DNA from 3 places in the Empedobacter stercoris genome. Region 3 is predicted to be linked to each of the others. Evidence: riboswitches for the same ligand, from Rfam matches in the RefSeq annotation. Region 3 holds a riboswitch; each other region holds the start of a gene.
What was found. A riboswitch is a leader RNA that binds a small molecule or an ion and turns the genes downstream of it on or off. The one in region 3 is predicted to bind cobalamin.
Positions count from the first base shown of each region.

Region 1: it holds a riboswitch for cobalamin, as region 3 does, so the genes downstream of both, NZD85_RS09460 (TonB-dependent receptor) here and NZD85_RS10720 (acyl-CoA thioesterase) in region 3, are expected to answer to the same signal.
Region 2: it holds a riboswitch for cobalamin, as region 3 does, so the genes downstream of both, cobT (nicotinate-nucleotide--dimethylbenzimidazole phosphoribosyltransferase) here and NZD85_RS10720 (acyl-CoA thioesterase) in region 3, are expected to answer to the same signal.

Region 1 is NZ_CP104209.1:1,996,489-2,002,809, reverse strand. It holds gene NZD85_RS09465 (YncE family protein) at 1-912, opposite strand, end outside; gene NZD85_RS09460 (TonB-dependent receptor) at 909-2,906, opposite strand; cobalamin riboswitch at 3,003-3,192, opposite strand; rRNA gene rrf (5S ribosomal RNA) at 3,654-3,761, opposite strand; rRNA gene NZD85_RS09450 (23S ribosomal RNA) at 4,020-6,321, opposite strand, start outside.
Region 2 is NZ_CP104209.1:2,668,042-2,674,362, forward strand. It holds gene cobC (alpha-ribazole phosphatase) at 1-473, opposite strand, end outside; gene NZD85_RS12660 (adenosylcobinamide-GDP ribazoletransferase) at 458-1,234, opposite strand; gene cobT (nicotinate-nucleotide--dimethylbenzimidazole phosphoribosyltransferase) at 1,228-2,247, opposite strand; cobalamin riboswitch at 2,346-2,465, opposite strand; gene NZD85_RS12670 (response regulator) at 2,569-6,321, shown strand, end outside.
Region 3 is NZ_CP104209.1:2,262,741-2,269,061, forward strand. It holds gene NZD85_RS10710 (M28 family peptidase) at 1-1,037, shown strand, start outside; gene NZD85_RS10715 (tryptophanase) at 1,078-2,454, opposite strand; gene NZD85_RS10720 (acyl-CoA thioesterase) at 2,573-2,986, opposite strand; adenosylcobalamin (AdoCbl) riboswitch at 3,070-3,216, opposite strand; gene NZD85_RS10725 (LOG family protein) at 3,329-4,492, shown strand; tRNA gene NZD85_RS10730 (tRNA-Met) at 4,639-4,711, shown strand; tRNA gene NZD85_RS10735 (tRNA-Met) at 4,718-4,790, shown strand; gene NZD85_RS10740 (hypothetical protein) at 5,031-5,237, opposite strand; gene NZD85_RS10745 (hypothetical protein) at 5,227-5,790, opposite strand; gene NZD85_RS10750 (hypothetical protein) at 5,797-6,222, opposite strand; gene NZD85_RS10755 (hypothetical protein) at 6,230-6,321, opposite strand, start outside.

The sequences.
Region 1 (6,321 bases), 270 kb from region 3:
TTTGGTATCAATTACACCATAAGATTTGGTGTATTCGAAAGTTGTATAGCTAAATTCATTCGAATAATAATACAGCTTGTCATCATCAATCGTAAAGTTAGAAACTGGAATATCAAATTTCTTTTTGATTTGATGTGTCTTACTATCAATTACAAAAAGATTAGATGAAATATCTTTATAATTACCACGAGAAGTGACATACAAATCGCCATCAGCATCTTTTTTGATACGATGAAGATTCACTTCAACATCTATTTTTTTCGTTTCTTTAAATGTTGACAAGTCAATCACCGAAATAGTTCTATCATAATCTGGAACTCTATACCCACCAGAATTTGCAACATATAAATTATTTCCAACCACTTCCAATTCATCTGGTTGATACCCAACAGTCACTTGACGCGTAACGGATAAATTAATCGTATCAATCTCTACTACTTTTCCTAAAGGCGCTTTCGGGTCAAGCGTGACTGGACCTGCATACGAAGTAGCATACGCCTTTCCATTTGCAAATGTGATGTATCGCCCATTCTCTAAAGGAATTGTTCCTAAATGCTTCGCAGTTTTAACATCCATTACTTCGATAAAATTGGACACATTGATTACCGCATATAGCTTGTTACCATAAATCTTAATATCATTTCCAACATCGCCCAATTCTTTTACTACTTCAGGGTTTGCTGAAGCATAAATGTTTCGATTATACACGCCTGTTTTAAAATCCATATAATCTATTGTCGCCATATTGCTTCCCATCTTTCCTTCGTTCAGTAAATAAAATCCAGCGACATCTGTTTCTTCTGGAGTTGTTACACCATCTTCTTCACTTTCGATTAAATACGTATCTTGCTGACATGCATAAAAAGTGGTTGCTGTTAATAAACAGACGAATAATTGTTTAAAATATCTCATAAATTTGCGCTTAATATAAATTTGAATTGCCTCCCTGGCATTGGATAATTGTAAATCACATCGTATTGTTGATTCAAGACATTGTTTAATTCAAAAGAAATTTTGAACGAATTTTGATTTAATTTAAATTCTTTATGCACGCCCAAATCATTTGTAAACCAAGGATTAAGTCGATTATATTTATTATTATCTTGATGCACATTGTATCGTTCGCCCACATAAATAAAACTGTAATTGAAATTCCACGTTTTGTATGAAGCGCCTAAAACAAAGGATCCGCTATGCTTGGCTGTATATGGAATTTGATTTTTGTAGTAACTTTTTGTAGGACTTGAATAATCTAACGCTTCTAAAAAACCATAGTTCAACATTGGCGAAAACTCTATCTCACCAAAACTAAATGTTGATCGCAGTTTAATATCCAATCCTTTCATCCTTGTTTGACCAAGATTCATCATTGTAAATCGAAACAAACTGCCCGAAGGAACAGCTACAATTTTATCGGTAACTTCGTTGTAGTAAGCATCAGCTTGAATGGAAATATTTTTGAAGAAACGATGAAATGATTTAGAATAGGTAAATCCCACATTATATTGTGTAGAAAATTCTGGTCGAAGATTAGCATAACCAATACTCGTGTAATATAAATCGTTGAACGTTGGCATTCTAAAAATTCGCTTATAAAATGCTCTAATGTTAAAATCGTGTGATTTGAATGGTTGGTAATTTGCAATAATCGTTGGTGTCCAAATAGTTTTATCTTGTGCGCTTGTATTTTTTTCGACCGATTCTTTCACAAAAGTTCCCAATAAACTTCCTTGTAAACTCAAACGATTCATACGATAAGTTGAAGCAAAAGCAATCAAATTTGTGTGACGAGTTGGATATGAAAATTCTTTTAAATCAGCATCTAAATTGTTAAACTGATAGTCAGTTGCAACGTTCACATCCCACTTATCGCTAATAGAATATAGATTTGCCCACGAAACATAAAACTCCCGTTGAATGTATTTATTTTCATTTTTTACGGTAGAAACGGTATCTGTAAAATGTGTAAAATCGTATGCAAACTTTGCATTAATCTTCGACTGAAAATTATTGAAACGTTTTTCGAATTTTCCCTGAACAAAATAATTTTTATCAACTAATGTTTGTCCGCGCCCATCAAATCGACCTCTTACAATTGCTGCTGGTATTCCCCGATCCGAATCAAACAAATAACCTTTTACATTCCAATTGCATTGATTTCCTTTTCCGAATAATCCCAATTCAACACGTTTCGCGTCAACTTGCCCATCTCGACGTCTCAAAACTGTATCATATGCTGTAGAACCGTCCATATTTTTTCGTTGATAACGAAATTTATACACTCCATTCGTTTTGATATATTCAGCGCTTAAAACTGCTGATAAACGATCAGAAATCTTTTGTTCAATTCGTGTTGAAGGGTTAATTAATTGAATAGAGCCTAATTTATATCGAAGTGTAATATTAGTACTTTTGTTATCTCTAAAAACAGGCTTCTTAGTTTCTAAATAAATTGCATTAGCTGACGCATAATCTTTTGCTGATTGAAAAATATTACTTTTTTGACCAATGTATAACGAAATAACTTCCATATCGTCCAACGAAAATTTTCCTAAATCTATAATTCCGTTCTGCGCATTTCCCAATTGAATACCATCATAAAACACTCCAACATGCTGAGAGCCCATTCCACGAACATCAATTGTTTTCAATCCACCTACCCCACCGTAATCTTTGATTTGTACACCAGAAAAGAAACGAACAGCGTCGGCAACAGAATGGCTATTCAAAGCCTGTAATTGCTCTCCCTTTAATTCTTGAACAGGAACTACAGTTTTAGTATTTGTCGTTGAAATATCAACCTGTTGAAGCTCTAATATACTATCACGAAAAATTTGCGCATAGGCAATATTACATGAAAGTAAAATCAAGCTGCAACAATAAATTATAGTTTTTAGATTTCTCATTTAGCAATAATTAATTGTTGCTAACGAGAGTGTATGAAGTCAGTACATAGGCATTTACCTATCCCAAAATTGTTCTTCACGCTTCAGTCCCCGAAAGCATTAACATATCATTTTGGTAGGTCTTCTGACTTACTCCTTTTTTAGAAAATCCTTCCCATTCACAAAGAACAGTGGATAATTTATATTCTAAAAAATATGGAGCTTACAGCAGCGGGTCTGTTCAGGATTTTCACCTGATTCCCTGTTACCGAACTATTACGCTCGCACCAAATGTTAACCAAAAATAAAGTTATTATTTTGAATAAACAATTAAACTTTTATTCAAAATATAAATCAATTGCATATATTCTATAAAATTTCTTTCTGGGCGTTCCCTCGCCAACAAAATTATAATTAAATAGTAAAATTTCCTACGCTCGGTCGGGCTATCCGTTGCAATCTTTTGTTTGGAGTATCATAGGTACCTAAAAACAAAATCCTTCGTCAAACAAAAGGATTTCCACTACTATCCCTAACGCGGGTTTTAAGTTATAACCATAAGACGTTAATAAATCTGTCATTCTGTGAGTTTAACGAAGAATCTCAACTATTCGTCAATTCGAGTAAAAATCTGTGATTTTTGTATCGAGAACTTAGACCTAAAGAACGTATTTCAGCTTCGTGAAGCTCTAATATCTAATTACTAACATCTCAAAAAAGTATAAACAAAAAAAAGCCTCAAGAAATAATCTTGAGGCTTTTGATAAAAACTGGCGACGACCTACTCTCCCGCAATCGCAGTACCATCGGCGCAGGCAGGCTTAACTTCTCTGTTCGGAATGGGAAGAGGTGAGCCCTGCAGCTATAGTCACCCTAATATTTTTAATTAGGTATTAGTTCCTAATATTTTTTGACATTATTAAATGTTGTATTAAGTCTTATGTTTTATTGTATTAAGTGATTACTTAATACTTTTTACATAATACATTTTACAAACTCTTACAATCTGGTATTACATGTTTAATCCAAATAAGATTAACTAACCTTCTCTATGACGATTAAATCAATGTTAGTATTTAATCTTTTTATTTTGGTTGGTATCGCTACCAACTATCTTTGATTCGTTGTACTTTTAAGAAAAAGTCTATGGGTAATTAGTACTACTCGACTATGACATCGCTGCCTTTACATCTATAGCCTATCAACGTTGTAGTCTACAACGACCCTTTAAAGAAGTCTAATCTTGCGGCGAGTTTCGCACTTATATGCTTTCAGTGCTTATCTCTTCCAAACGTAGCTACTCAGCGGTGCACCTGGCGGCACAACTGATACACCAGAGGTTTGTTCAACACGGTCCTCTCGTACTAGAGTCAAGTCCGCTCAAACTTCTAACGATCACAACAGATAGAGACCGAACTGTCTCACGACGTTCTGAACCCAGCTCGCGTGCCACTTTAATGGGCGAACAGCCCAACCCTTGGGACCTTCTCCAGCCCCAGGATGTGACGAGCCGACATCGAGGTGCCGAACCTCCCCGTCGATGTGAGCTCTTGGGGGAGACTAGCCTGTTATCCCCGGAGTACCTTTTATCCTTTGAGCGATGGCCCTTCCATACGGAACCACCGGATCACTATGTCCTGCTTTCGCACCTGATCGACTTGTTGGTCTCACAGTCAAGCACCCTTATGCCATTACACTCTACGCACGGTTACCAAGCGTGCTGAGGGTACCTTTGAAAGCCTCCGTTACTCTTTTGGAGGCGACCACCCCAGTCAAACTACCCACCATGCACTGTCCTTCCTAAAAGGAAGTTAGGCTCCAAGTAAATAAAGGGTGGTATTTCAACAATGACTCCACAATACCTAGCGATACTGATTCATAGTCTCCCACCTATCCTACACATTATTTACCCGAAGTCAATACAAAGCTATAGTAAAGGTTCACAGGGTCTTTTCGTCCCGTTGCGATTAACCGGCATCTTCACCGATACTACAATTTCACCGAGATCATGGTTGAGACAGTGCCCAGATCGTTACACCATTCGTGCAGGTCGGAACTTACCCGACAAGGAATTTCGCTACCTTAGGACCGTTATAGTTACGGCCGCCGTTTACTGGGGCTTCAGTCAAAACCTTCGAGTTACCTCTAAGCTCCTTCCTTAACCTTCCAGCACCGGGCAGGTGTCAGACCCTATACGTCATATTTCTATTTTGCAGAGTCCTGTGTTTTTGATAAACAGTCGCCTGGGCCTTTTTACTGAGGCTGTCATTGCTGACAGCGACCTTTCTCCCGAAGTTACAGGTCTATTTTGCCTAATTCCTTAACCATGAATCGCTCGAGCGCCTTAGGATACTCTCCTCGACCACCTGTGTCGGTTTACGGTACGGGCTGCACATCTCGCTATTTCTTGGAACAATTTTCAGAGGATTATCACTCCAGCCGAAACCTTCGTGTACTATCCCTACTTTACGTAGGTTCAACGTACTATTCCGTCAGTACGCACCTCCTACAATCATTCGTCACTTTTATTGAGTGCAGGTACGGGAATATTAACCCGTTTGCCATCCACTTCCCCCAAAGGGTGCGTGTTAGGTCCCGACTAACCCTCAGCTGATTAGCATAGCTGAGGAATCCTTAGTCTTACGGCGAATAAGTTTCTCACTTATTTTATCGTTACTCATGCCTACATTTTCTTTTCTAAAAGCTCCACCACCCATTACCAGGTGACTTCTGCGCCGTTAGAATGCTCCCCTACCAGTCATACATAAGTATGAATCCATAGCTTCGGTAATATGCTTATGCCCGATTATTATCCATGCCGGATCGCTCGACTAGTGAGCTGTTACGCACTCGTTAAATGAATAGCTGCTTCCAAGCTAACATCCTAGCTGTCAATGCAATCCAACCGCGTTTTCTCAACTTAGCATATATTTGGGGACCTTAGCTGATGGTCTGGGTTCTTTCCCTCTCGGACATGGACCTTAGCACCCATGCCCTCACTGCATAGAAACATATATTAGCATTCGGAGTTTGTCAGGAATTGGTAGGCGGTGAAGCCCCCGCATCCAATCAGTAGCTCTACCTCTAATATACTTAACTAAACGCTGCACCTAAATGCATTTCGGGGAGTACGAGCTATTTCCCAGTTTGATTGGCCTTTCACCCCTACCCACAGGTCATCCGAAGACTTTTCAACGTCAACCGGTTCGGTCCTCCACTTTGTGTTACCAAAGCTTCAACCTGCCCATGGGTAGATCACAAGGTTTCGCGTCTAATACTACTGACTATAACGCCCTATTCAGACTCGCTTTCGCTACGGCTCCGGACCTGAAGTCCTTAACCTTGCCAGCAACATTAACTCGTAGGCTCATTATGCAAAAGGCACGCCGTCACACTTTAGTGCTCCGACCGCTTGTAGGCGTACGGTTTCAGGTTC
Region 2 (6,321 bases), 410 kb from region 3:
GCATTTTTAATTGGTATTTGCAACAAATAACACCATATTAATCGAATTACTCCGCCATGAGCAACAATTAATATTTTTTGAAGTTTGGTATTTCTTAAGTCGTTCATAAAATCAGAGATGCGTAAAAACATTTCGTACATCGATTCGCCATTTGGAGTTGGTATCGTTACAAAATCATCGTACCATGGATTGATTTCTTCCGAAGGAATTTCGTTCCAAGGTTTCATTTCCCAGTCTCCAAAATTGAATTCTTTCAATCGATTATCTAAAATAATTTCTGTAGAAAAAGTGTAGGCTAATTGTTGACAACGATTCAATGGACTCGAAAAAATAGTATCAAAATCGTGATCGATTTTAGCATGTATTTCTTTTACTTCGTCTAAAAACGTGTCTGTCAAATCGACATCGGTTTGTCCGTAACAAACCGATGAAGGGATTTTGACTTTTGTATGTCGTATTACAAAAATTTGCATATAATCAGTATTCCTAAATAAAATAAAACTTCGGTAACTTGTTGTACAGTTCCCAAACAATCGCCTGTATAACCGCCTATATATTTCTTAAAATACCAACCCAAATAGACTTTACCTATATAACAAAGTGGTAAAATCAACAAGAATTTCCATTCGCCAAAAACTATAAAAGGAAGTAAACAAAATAGAAAACTTATGAGCAAGTTTTTAATCGGTAAAGCTTTACTCGCCATTGGTTTTGATTTGCTTTTGTCAATATCGGTGACATATTCGTGGGTGTAAATCATCATTCCAGAAAAAAAACGACTTACCGAATGTGCAGCAATTAAAGTGAAAATAATCAACCAAAAATTATCTTCTGCAATGTGTTTCAGAGAGGTGAATTTTAATAACAATAACAAGATTGCACCGATAACTCCATAAGCTCCAATTCGGCTATCTTTCATAATTGTCATAATTTTTTCTTTACCATAACCTCCTCCAAAACTATCGCAGACATCAGTAAAACCATCTTCGTGAAAAGCACCAGTCAACAAAATACTTGTAATCATGGTGATAATAATTGCAATATCAACAGGTAAAATAAATTGACAAACACTATAAATAATTGCATTAAAACAACCAACCAATAAGCCAACCGCAGCATAATATTTTTGCGATTGATTCATAATTTCGTTGCTGTAAGGAATCTTGAATGGAATTGGAATTCGAGTAAAAAACATCAATGCCGTTAGGAAATAAGTAATTTCTTTTTTTAGCATTCCACTTCAGTTTCTTTATTACTGACACCAGCAGATTCAAAACTTGCCATATCATTAAAGAAATTTACTGCACTTTTAATAATTGGATAAGCCAAAGCACAACCTGTTCCTTCTCCTACGCGTAAATTGATTTTCAAGATAGGTTCTTCGTTGAAATAATTTAATAGATAACGATGTCCAATTTCATCACTTTGATGACAAAAAATAGCGTTTTTCAAAATTTCAGGTTTCAATTTCGATGCGACTAAAATTGCAGCTGAAGCAATATAACCATCTATCATCAACAGCATATTATGTTCATAAGCAGCGAGCATTGCACCTGTCATTTGCGCGACTTCAAAACCTCCGAAAGTTGCTAAAATTTGTTTCGGATCATTTATTTCACCTTGATTTTCCTTTGCTTGAGTCAGAATATTAATCTTATTTTGTAATTGTTCATCATTCAAGCCTGTACCTCGGCCAACACATTGTTCAAGTGGAAGTTGAGTTAAATAGTGAATAATCATTGATGCAGATGAAGTGTTTCCAATTCCCATTTCCCCAAAACCAATAATATTCGTTCCGTTTTGAGCGATTTCATCAACAATTTTCTTCGAATGATCAAAGCATTGTTGCAATTCTTCTGCATTCATTGCAGGTTCGTACAAAAAGTTTTTGGTTGATTTTGCAATTTTGCAATTTTTCAGAACCGAATAATCTTCAAAATTATAATTGACTCCTGCATCAACAATTGTTAAATCGATTTCATTTTGATTACAAAAAACATTAATAGCAGCCCCATTATTTAGGAAATTAATAACCATTTGCGGTGTAACCTCCGCAGGATAAGCACTTACGCCAGATTGTGAAATACCATGATCGCTTGCGAAAACAATTAGATGTGGATTAACTAATTCTAAATGATTTTTTTGTTGAACTAAACCAATCTTCAAAGCGATTTTTTCTAATAAACCTAAAGCTCCAAGAGGTTTTGTTTTAAGGTCAATAAGGTGTTGAATTTCTTCTTTTAGCATGTTTTTATAAACTAAGTTTTAATAAAAATGCTTTCGAAATCAAGTGCAATCAATTCAACAAAAACCGAGATTATTGTAGTTTTGATTGAGCTTCAATCGCGAAAGCATCATCTAAAAAGTGGTCTGGCTTATAGTGTTCACTACTTACAGTTGCGCGACAGCTCGAGATTTGCACTCGATTCCCTTTTGTGCAACTAATGTAAGAAAATAATTATGATTTGAAAAAATTAAACTTTTTTAAAATTAATTGATTACAAAAATTTATAATTATGTAATATATTTAACCACCTCTACTTACCTTTTAAATAAGATCAATTTTTAATGGAAAATTTTCACATCCCAACGAACGAAAAGCAAAGATTGCAAGCCGTTTACGATTATAATTTGCAAGGACATGATAAAGACGAAGAGTTGGAGGTTTTTGCAAATGCTGCGAGTTTGATTTGTAATGCGCCAATTGCGTTAATTTCTATTTTTGATGAAAATTATCAAGTGATTAAAGCAAATTGTGGAATAGATGTAGATATTGTTCCACGTCAACAAACTATTTGTCAATTTTCTTTAATGGAAGAAGAAATTTTGGTGATTGATGATGTGACGAAATTTGAACCTGCAAAAAATATTGCTGGAGTAAAAGCTGCAAATATTAAGTTTTATGCTGGTGTTCCGTTGATTGATGACAATGGAAATGTTTTGGGGACATTATGTGTAAACGATCATTATCCAAGAACGTTAGACGAAAAACAACGCAATTTATTGATTCAATTAGGGAAAAATATTACAAAATTATTGGTCAGTAAAAAACGAAAAAAAGACGCTGCTTACTTTCAAAATATCTATAAAATTTCGAATAATTTAATTGGAGTTGCTGATATTAATGGTGTATTGAAATCAATTAACCCAGCTTTTAAAAAAGTTTTAGAAGTTAAAAATGACCAATTAATTCGTTCAAAAAATTTCTTAGACTTTGTTTCGGAAAAGGATAAGAAAAAAGTTCAAATGTTTTTGGCTGATTTGAAAACTAATTCAGGTTCTATTGACTTCAAATGTTTGATGTGTTCAATAGAAACGAAAGAAGAAAAAATGGTTGAATGGTATACTAAATTAAACACTTCGTATGATAACGAGATTTTCTTATTTGGACGAGATATTACACTTGAAAACTCTAAAAAGGAGGAACTAGAAAACAGTGAACGTAAGTTTAGAAATTTTTTCAATTCTTCGCTTGGTTTAATGACGATTCACGATTTGGATGGTAATATTTTATCCATTAACAAAAAAGGTTTAGAATCGATAGGTTATACTGAAGAAGAATCGAAAGATTTGGATCTTAAAAAATTAATCCCAAAATCTAATCAAAAAGAATATCAAATCTATATAGAGACGATTTTAAGTAAAAAGCAAGATTCTGGTTTGATGAGCTTGATTAAGAAAGATGGTTCGTTAACATATTGGTTATACAATAATATTTTGGACAAAGATAATGATGGAAATCCGATTGTGATGAGTACTGCGGTTGATATGACGCAACGAATAATCTTGGAAAGAGACTTGAATCGTGTTCGTCAGTTACTAGATCATACGTACGAAGTTGCCAATGTTGGAGGTTGGAAATACGATTTAGTTAAGCAAAAATTAATTTGGACTGATATAACGAAAAAAATCCATGAAGTTGAACTAGATTATGAACCAAATGTAGAAACTTCACTCAATTTTTATGAAGCAAAAAGTAGTTATCCAAAAATAAAGAAAGCTTTTAGAGATGCGGTAGAAAAAGGAATCGGATATGATATGGAGTTACAAATAGTTACCCAAAAAGGAAAAACAATTTGGGTAAGATGTAAAGGAATTCCAGAGTTCGTAAATGGAAAATGTGTTAGCGTTTTTGGAACTTTTCAGGATATTGATGAGAGAAAACGTTATACGTTAGAGTTGGCTCGACAAAAAGCTATTTTCGAAACATTTATTAATCATGTACCTGCATCTGTTGCAATGTTTGATAAGGATATGAATTATCTAACTTTGAGTAATCAATGGTGTGATGAATTTGTAGTAAAAAAGAAAAATGTGATCGGAAAATCTCATTATGAAATGTACAATGTTCCAGAAGAAAGAAAAGCGATTTATGACGCTTGTTTGCAAGGTGAAAGTTATTCGGATGAAGATATGATTTATCGCACACCAAAATATGATACGGATCAACACTATTTATGGGCGATTCATCCGTGGTATATCAACAAAAAACAGATTGGTGGTCTGATTATGTTTTCGCAAAATATAACAGAATCTGTCAAGAAAAATAAAGAACTTAAAAAAGCTAAAAAGAATGCTGATCTCGCTAGTAAGGCAAAGTCTGAATTTTTAGCAAATATGAGCCACGAGATTCGAACGCCGTTAAATGGTGTGATTGGTTTCTCTGATTTATTGTTGAAAACGCCACTTAATCCGACTCAAAAACAATATTTGAATTTTATTAATGATTCTGCAAATTCATTATTGTCAATAATAAATGATATTTTAGATTTCTCTAAAATTGAATCCGGTCGAATGGATGTTTTGATAGAAAAAAATAATTTGTTCGAGTTAGGAAATCAAGTAATCAATGTGATTCTTTATCAAGCCGAAAACAAAAAAATTGAATTATTGTTGAATATAGATAATAATTTACCTCAATTTATTTGGATTGATGAAGTTCGTCTAAAACAAGTTTTGATTAATCTACTTGGGAATGCCGTGAAATTCACCGAAAAAGGTGAAATAGAACTTAAAATTAGTCAAGTCGAACCAATTAAAGAAGGGAAGAAAGCGAAACTTAGATTCTCTGTTCGCGATACTGGAATTGGGATTAAACCAGAGAAACAATCCAAAATTTTTGATGCTTTTACACAAGAAGATAGTACTGTAAGTAAACGTTTTGGAGGAACAGGATTAGGGTTAACCATTTCAAATAAATTGTTAAATTACTTCGGAAGTCATTTAGAATTGGAAAGTGAAGTCGACAAAGGCTCTACATTTTACTTTGATTTGGAAGTGGATTACGAGTATAATTTTAATCAACAATTTGACCATTTAGACGAGATAAAACATGTTCTGATTGTGGATGATAACCAAAGTAATCAGGTTATTTTGAAGCATATGTTAGAGTTTAAAAAAATCACTTCTGACCTTGCAAATAACGGAATGGAGGCGTTGCAAAAAGTGTTGAATGGTGAAGTGTATGATGTTATTTTGATGGATTATCACATGCCTGTTTTAAATGGTTTAGAAACAATTCAGAAAATAAAAGAATACGTTGAGTCGAAACAAACAAAAATACCTTTAGTGTTATTGCATAGCTCATCTGAAGATGAATTTTTGATTCAGAAAGCTAAAGAATTAGGGATAAATTCTCGTTTATTAAAACCAATAAAATCAGAAGAATTATTCGAAACATTACGAAAAAGTATCATCGATTCGAAGGAAAATCAAACATTAGAAATAGAAGAACCAAACGAAAATACACAAGATTTTTCTAAACAATTTCATATTCTTATTGCTGATGATAATATGGTGAATATGGCACTGAATCAGCAAATCATAAAAAATATAGCACCAAATAGTGTGTTGTACACGGCTATAAATGGAGCTGAAGCAGTAGCTGTTTGTCAAGAAAATCAAGTTGATTTAATTTTAATGGATATTCAAATGCCAGAAATGAATGGTATTGATGCAACGAAATTTATTCGATTGATTAATAATTATCAAGATGTCCCGATTATTGCCGTTACAGCGGGAAATGTGAAAGGCGAAAAAGAAAGATGTCTTGAGGTTGGTTTGACTGACTTCTTAGCGAAGCCAATTCGAGAAAATGATATAGTAGATATGATGAAAAAATGGTTGGATTTTTCTCAAGAAACGCAAAATGAAAACGAAGATTTTGGAAATCATATTGATGTATCAATGATTGATAATTATACAAAAGATGATGAATCGTTCAGAAAAACATTTATCGAAATTATTATCAATGAATTAGAAAAAGACAAAATAGCGTTTAATACGCATAGTAATAATAGAAATTTAGCACAAATCAATCAA
Region 3 (6,321 bases):
AACAAATTGGTGATCAAGTAAAAGGTAAAATTGTTTTCGCTGCACTTGGTTTATTAGAAGGGACACCAAAAGAAGTTGAGAATCTGCATCGCTCCGAAAAAACTGCTTTAGCAGAAAAATATGGAGCAAAAGGAATTATTTTGTTTAATCGTGCTCCAGGAGAAATTTTATTAACAGGTACTGCTTCGGTTACGGGAGAAATTATCAAGATTCCTGCACTTAATATCAGTTTAGAAGCCGGATTGAAAATCAAAGAAAATTTAAAGAAAGGAAAGGAAGTTGCAAAAATAGAAATGAAAAATGATGTTGGACAAATGAAAGGTCGCAACATTATTGCCACGAAAATTGGAACTAAATATCCAGACGAAAAAATTGTTTTAGGAGGTCATTTAGATAGTTGGGATTTAGCTACGGGAGCTATAGATAATGGAGTGGGAAGTTTTTCTGTGATTGATGTAGCAAGAACGTTCAAAAAACTTCAATTGAAAAATGAGCGAACAATAGAGTTTGTTCTATTTATGGGAGAAGAAGTTGGATTGATTGGTTCTAAACATTATGTGAATCAAGCAATGAAAGATGGTTCAATTCATCAAATAAAAGTGATGTCAAATATGGATATGACAACTAATCCAAAATCCTATTATTCGACAATGGAAAGCAGTTTGCCAATTTTATCAGCATATGCGAAAGATGTCCAAAAAGTAATTCCAGATTTTAAATCGAGTACATATGTAAGTATCGGTTTACATTCGGATCATCAGCCTTTTATGTTACAAGGTGTGCCAATTATAGGTTTGTCAGATAGTCAATTTACAAAAGGTGCTTTAGATTGTTACCACGCCAATTGTGATACGTTTGATTATGTAGAAGAAGTTGGCTTAAAAAATAATGTCATTTTAGAAACCTATTTGTTATACCAATTAAGTAATCTTGATCAAATACCTTCTAATCATTGGTCTGAACTTGAAATAAAAGAAGCTTTAATCAAAGGAAATTTAAAAACTCCACTTCGTATTTCAGGCGATTGGAGATGGTAATATCAAAAAAATCCTTCAGAATTTCTGAAGGATTTTTTGTTTATTTCTTTTTTAATTTAACGGTAAAATGTCGTAAGATTTCTGATTCCCACGAAATTTCATAACCTGAATTAATCTCATTTCGGCGATCGAAAATATTCTTCAATGCTACTGCGATATAATCCATGTGACTTTGGAAATAAGTACGCCTTGGAATGGCTAAACGCAACAATTCTAACTTTGGATAACGATTTTCTCTTGTTTCAGGATCACGATCAGCCAAAATAGTTCCAATTTCTACACCTCGAATTCCAGCTTCCTTATACAATTCAATTCCTAAAGTTTGTGCAGGGAATTCTTCGCGCGGGACGTTTGGCAAGAATTTTACAGCATCTACAAAAATAGCATGTCCTCCAATTGGCTGTTGAATCGGAATTCCATATTCGATTAATTTATTTCCTAAATATTCGATCTGTTTGATACGAGATTGTAAGTACGAATATTCTGTTGATTCTTGTAAACCTTGTGCTAAGGCAGCTAAATCGCGTCCAGCTAATCCTCCATAACTTAAATATCCTTCGTATATAATTCCAAAATTTCCACAAATTTTATATAGCTCTTCGTTATTCAGTGCAATAAATCCACCGATATTTACCAAACCATCTTTTTTTGCAGACATCGTCATTCCATCCCCAAAAGAAAACATTTCCAAAACAATTTCTTTAATTGTTTTCTGCTTAAATTCTTCTTCTCTTTCTTTGATGAAGTATGCATTTTCAGCGAAACGAGCACCGTCAAAAAAGACAGGAATTTCATACTGATTAGATAGTTCACGTACTTGACGAATGTTCTCCATAGATACAGGTTGACCACCAGAAGAATTACACGTTACCGTGATTAAAGTAAATGGAATTTTTTCTTTGCCATATTCTTTGTAGACATTTTCAAGCTTTTGTAAATCGATATTTCCTTTGAATGGATGAATCAATTCGCTATCAAATGCTTCGTCAATTGTACAATCAATGGCATGTGCTTTTCTAAATTCAATGTGTCCTTTTGTTGTGTCAAAATGTGAATTTCCAGGAACCACATGACCTTCTTTAACAAGTGCCGAAAATAATACATTTTCCGCTGCACGACCTTGATGAGTAGGTAAAAGAAATTTGAAACCTGTAATTGTATTGATTGTTTCTTTTAGTTTCAAGAATGATTGAGAACCTGCGTAACTTTCGTCTCCAGTCATCATCTCAGACCACTGTTTATCCGACATAGCTCCAGTTCCTGAATCGGTTAATAGATCGATAAATACTTTATGGCTTTCAAGATTAAATAGGTTGTAGTCTTTTTCTTCGATCCACTTTTCGCGCTCTTCTGGAGTAGATTGATAAATTTCTTCGACCATTTTTATACGAAATGGTTCGGCAAAAGGTAATTTCATTTTTTTGTGTTTAGTGTAAAACTAAGAAACCTTAAGAATATTATCAATTATATAATTAAAAACGAAAAAAAATCCTTTATCTCTTAGATAAAGGATTTTAGCTTTTTATAGTTCGTTGTTAGTCAATAACAGGAACTGGTCTTTTGTTTTCGTTAATAGCAACTAACGTAAATGTTCCAGTAATCGCTTTTTCGCGGCCATCTCTGTACATACTTTCGATGAATATATCAATTTGTACATCCAAACTTGTACGACCAACACGAACAACTTTACCAACCATTTCGACAATAGTTCCGGCAGGAATAGAATGTTTAAAATCAATTTTATCACTACTTACTGTAACAATAGGTTTACGACAAAAACGAGTTGCTGTCATAAAAGCAATTTCATCCATCAGATACATGACTGATCCGCCAAACATGGTGTTGTGATGGTTTGTATCTCCTGGAAAAACAGCTTTGAAAATACGAGTTTCAGAATTGATGATACGTTGTTCGATCAACTCTTCTCTTGGGGTTTTTTCCACTTCCATTATCATAATATTACACGTTACTTTTTCTTAAAATTAATTTTGTGACAATGTTTTTGTGGTGTTTTAATAATTTCATAGAACATAATTTTTGAACCTTTTTCGCGAAAGTTTATTATAAATTAAAATTTCAAAATTGGCATTCTGGCTTATCAAATTTGTTGATTTACAGTTGCGCGACAGCTCGTGAGTTACACACGATTTCCCTATATTTTGAAATGAAACAAGGTGCAAAGATAGATGAGAAAAATGAAATTTTTATATTTATTGGATCGAATTCGTTGGTTTGGAATAATTCGTGTAAATTCATTTTCTCAATTTTTTTAATCATTTTAAAAGAAACCAATGAAAATTAAACCAATAAAAGACTTAGTTCATAATATTAATGAGTGGGAAGAATTAGTTGCTCAAACCAAAGATTTAACAAATAAAGTTATTCAGGATATTAATTTTATTCGTCACGAGATCAATTGGGAAGAATATAATTTGTGTAATACTTCTTTCTTGGGATGTAAGTTTAGACAACATCATGCAATTCATTTAATAGAGCGCGGAGCTTTTATATATCCAAAGTTTGAAGCTGTTCCTTATAATCCTTATCGAGGAAAATTATACACATGGCAAGAGTTGATGGAAGGTTACGATCCAAATAATGACCAAAGTATTGATCTAAAAATCTATAAACATTTCAAAAAACATAAATATAATCCTTCTGTTTCTGAAGCTTTAGCTCAACGTTTGCATGATTTATCAATTGATGATGGTTTGCGAAGAATCTTAGAGTATGATGATGAGGGAATGACAAAACGAAAAGTCGTTGGGTTTATGGGCGGACATTCTACAGCGCGCAATTCAGAGTTCTATAATGAAACAGCGAAAGCCGCAAAATTAGCAACATCGAAAGGATATTTTGTAGTTTCTGGGGGAGGTCCAGGGATTATGGAAGCTGCAAATTTAGGAGCTTATATGGCAAATTATTCAGACGAAGATCTAATGAATGCAATTCATATTTTAGCAGATTTAGATTTTGTAGATGAAAATAAAACAGAGTATTTAGCCAAGAATTATATGACAAATGCTAAGAAAGTTTTGGATCTTTACCCAAATGGTGCTGAAAGTTTAGCTATTCCAACTTGGTTTTACGGACACGAGCCAAGTAATTTGTTTGCAACAAATATTGCAAAGTATTTTTCGAATAGTATTCGTGAAGATATGTTGTTAACCATTAGTTTGTTCGGATTGGTTTATGCGCCAGGAAGTGCAGGAACTACTCAAGAAATTTTTCAGGAAGCAGCGCAAAACCATTACGGAACATCAGGGTATTACAGTCCAATGATATTTTTGAGCAAAAAAAGGTATGTAGAAGATACTTCGATTTATTCTGTATTGCATCAATTATCAACAGGAAGACCTTATAAAGACTTATTATTTTTGACAGATTCGTCTGATTTAGCGATTGATTTTATTGAAAAGCATCCACCAATCAAAGTAGATAAAAAAAATAATTAAAATATTTTTAATTATTTTTAAGTAATTAAAGTGTTGTTAGATAAATATTTAAATCTTGTTTTCTTTAGATTTTTCTGAATAAAATAAAATAAATTGGAATAATATTTGGTATTTTAAATAATGAACGTATATTTGCAGTCCAATAACGCGAGATGGAGCAGTAGGTAGCTCGTCGGGCTCATAACCCGAAGGTCACAGGTTCGAGTCCTGTTCTCGCTACTAAATCGCGAGGTGGAGCAGTAGGTAGCTCGTCGGGCTCATAACCCGAAGGTCATCGGTTCGAGTCCGGTCCTCGCTACTACAAAGAGAGTTTCTAACAAGAAACTCTCTTTTTTTATATCTTAACTTCTCGAATTAATTTGGATAAACTATTTTTGTATGATGAATGTAGAAGAATATAAAAAACAATATAACGCTAAACAGCAAAAACTGAATAGCGTTTTTATCATTTGTAAACAATAGTTAAAAGCATGCATTTTTTAACCCATTTTTACACCTATTTTTATATCGTTTTTTACGATGGATTTTTGACAAGAATTTAATAGTTTTCACCTTCCTGCATTTTTATTTTTTTCCCATTTCTAAAATTAAAAACTTCGCCTGTCTTTTTATCTAATACCAAAGGATATTTATTATTAAAAACATATCTTTCATTACTGTTATTTTTTATTAAATAATAAGTAAAACAAAACAACAAAGCAATTATTATTGCAGTTGCAGAATATATTATTTCTTTATTTTTCATCATCAAATTCAGTTATATTATTACAGATATCTCCATAAGAACTAAAATCACCATCCCAAATAGTAAGGTATTCTAATTCATCTACTTCTTTTCCATTTTTATCAAAAATTTTAGCAGTCATTTCTAAAGGAACTGGATATTTATAATTATTTTGATAACCATAATCATCAATATTATTCGAGTAGTAAAAGACTTGATTGTAAATAAAAAATTGATTGTTTTTTAAATTCTCAAAATGAGTAGAAATAACAATTAATTTATTATAACCATTTGTTCCTTTTACTTCTAACGATTGATTAATAAAATCCCAATCAGTGTTTAGATTAAACTGTTTTCTAAAACCATTTATATATATTTTTTTTGATTTTTCATCTCGGTTTTCAAAACCATCTTTTTTACTAATAAATTTTTCATTGATAGAATAATTATCACTATACCAATTATTAATATCATTTAATTGAATTAATTCAATTTCTATTTCATTATTATTGCTTGAATCTCCACAAGCTATTAAAATAAAAAAGCAAGTAACAATAAGTAAAATTTTCTTCATATTTATTTAATTTACAGTCGAATTAAGTTTCTTTTTATCAGTTAAAAATTTACATCCTATAATAAAACTCGATAATGAACCTATAATTGTTGCATAATTCCCTAACAATCTGTAAAATACTGGTAGTTTTTGAATTTCATAATAATAACTACCCAAAATAAAAAAAATTATAAAACATACAGATATTAAACCCATTATTATTCTACCTTTTTGACCTATAGAAATTTTCATTACTACATAAGTGTAAATAAAACCTTTTATAAATGGCATTACATAATTCCCTAATAAAATTTCTAATGATTGTGGTGATATTTTTTCTATAAATAGAATATCTAAAAAAGAAATTAATAAAAAAACAACTCCTCCCAATATTAATGCAAGAATATAGCGTAATATTCTCTGTACTATCCATATATCATTATTACTATTCATAATTTATTTAACTTACTTTAAAACCCTTTTCTTCTAACAAAGAACAAAATTTATCATATACATTATCTTTATTAGCCACAATGAACAACCAATTAATTA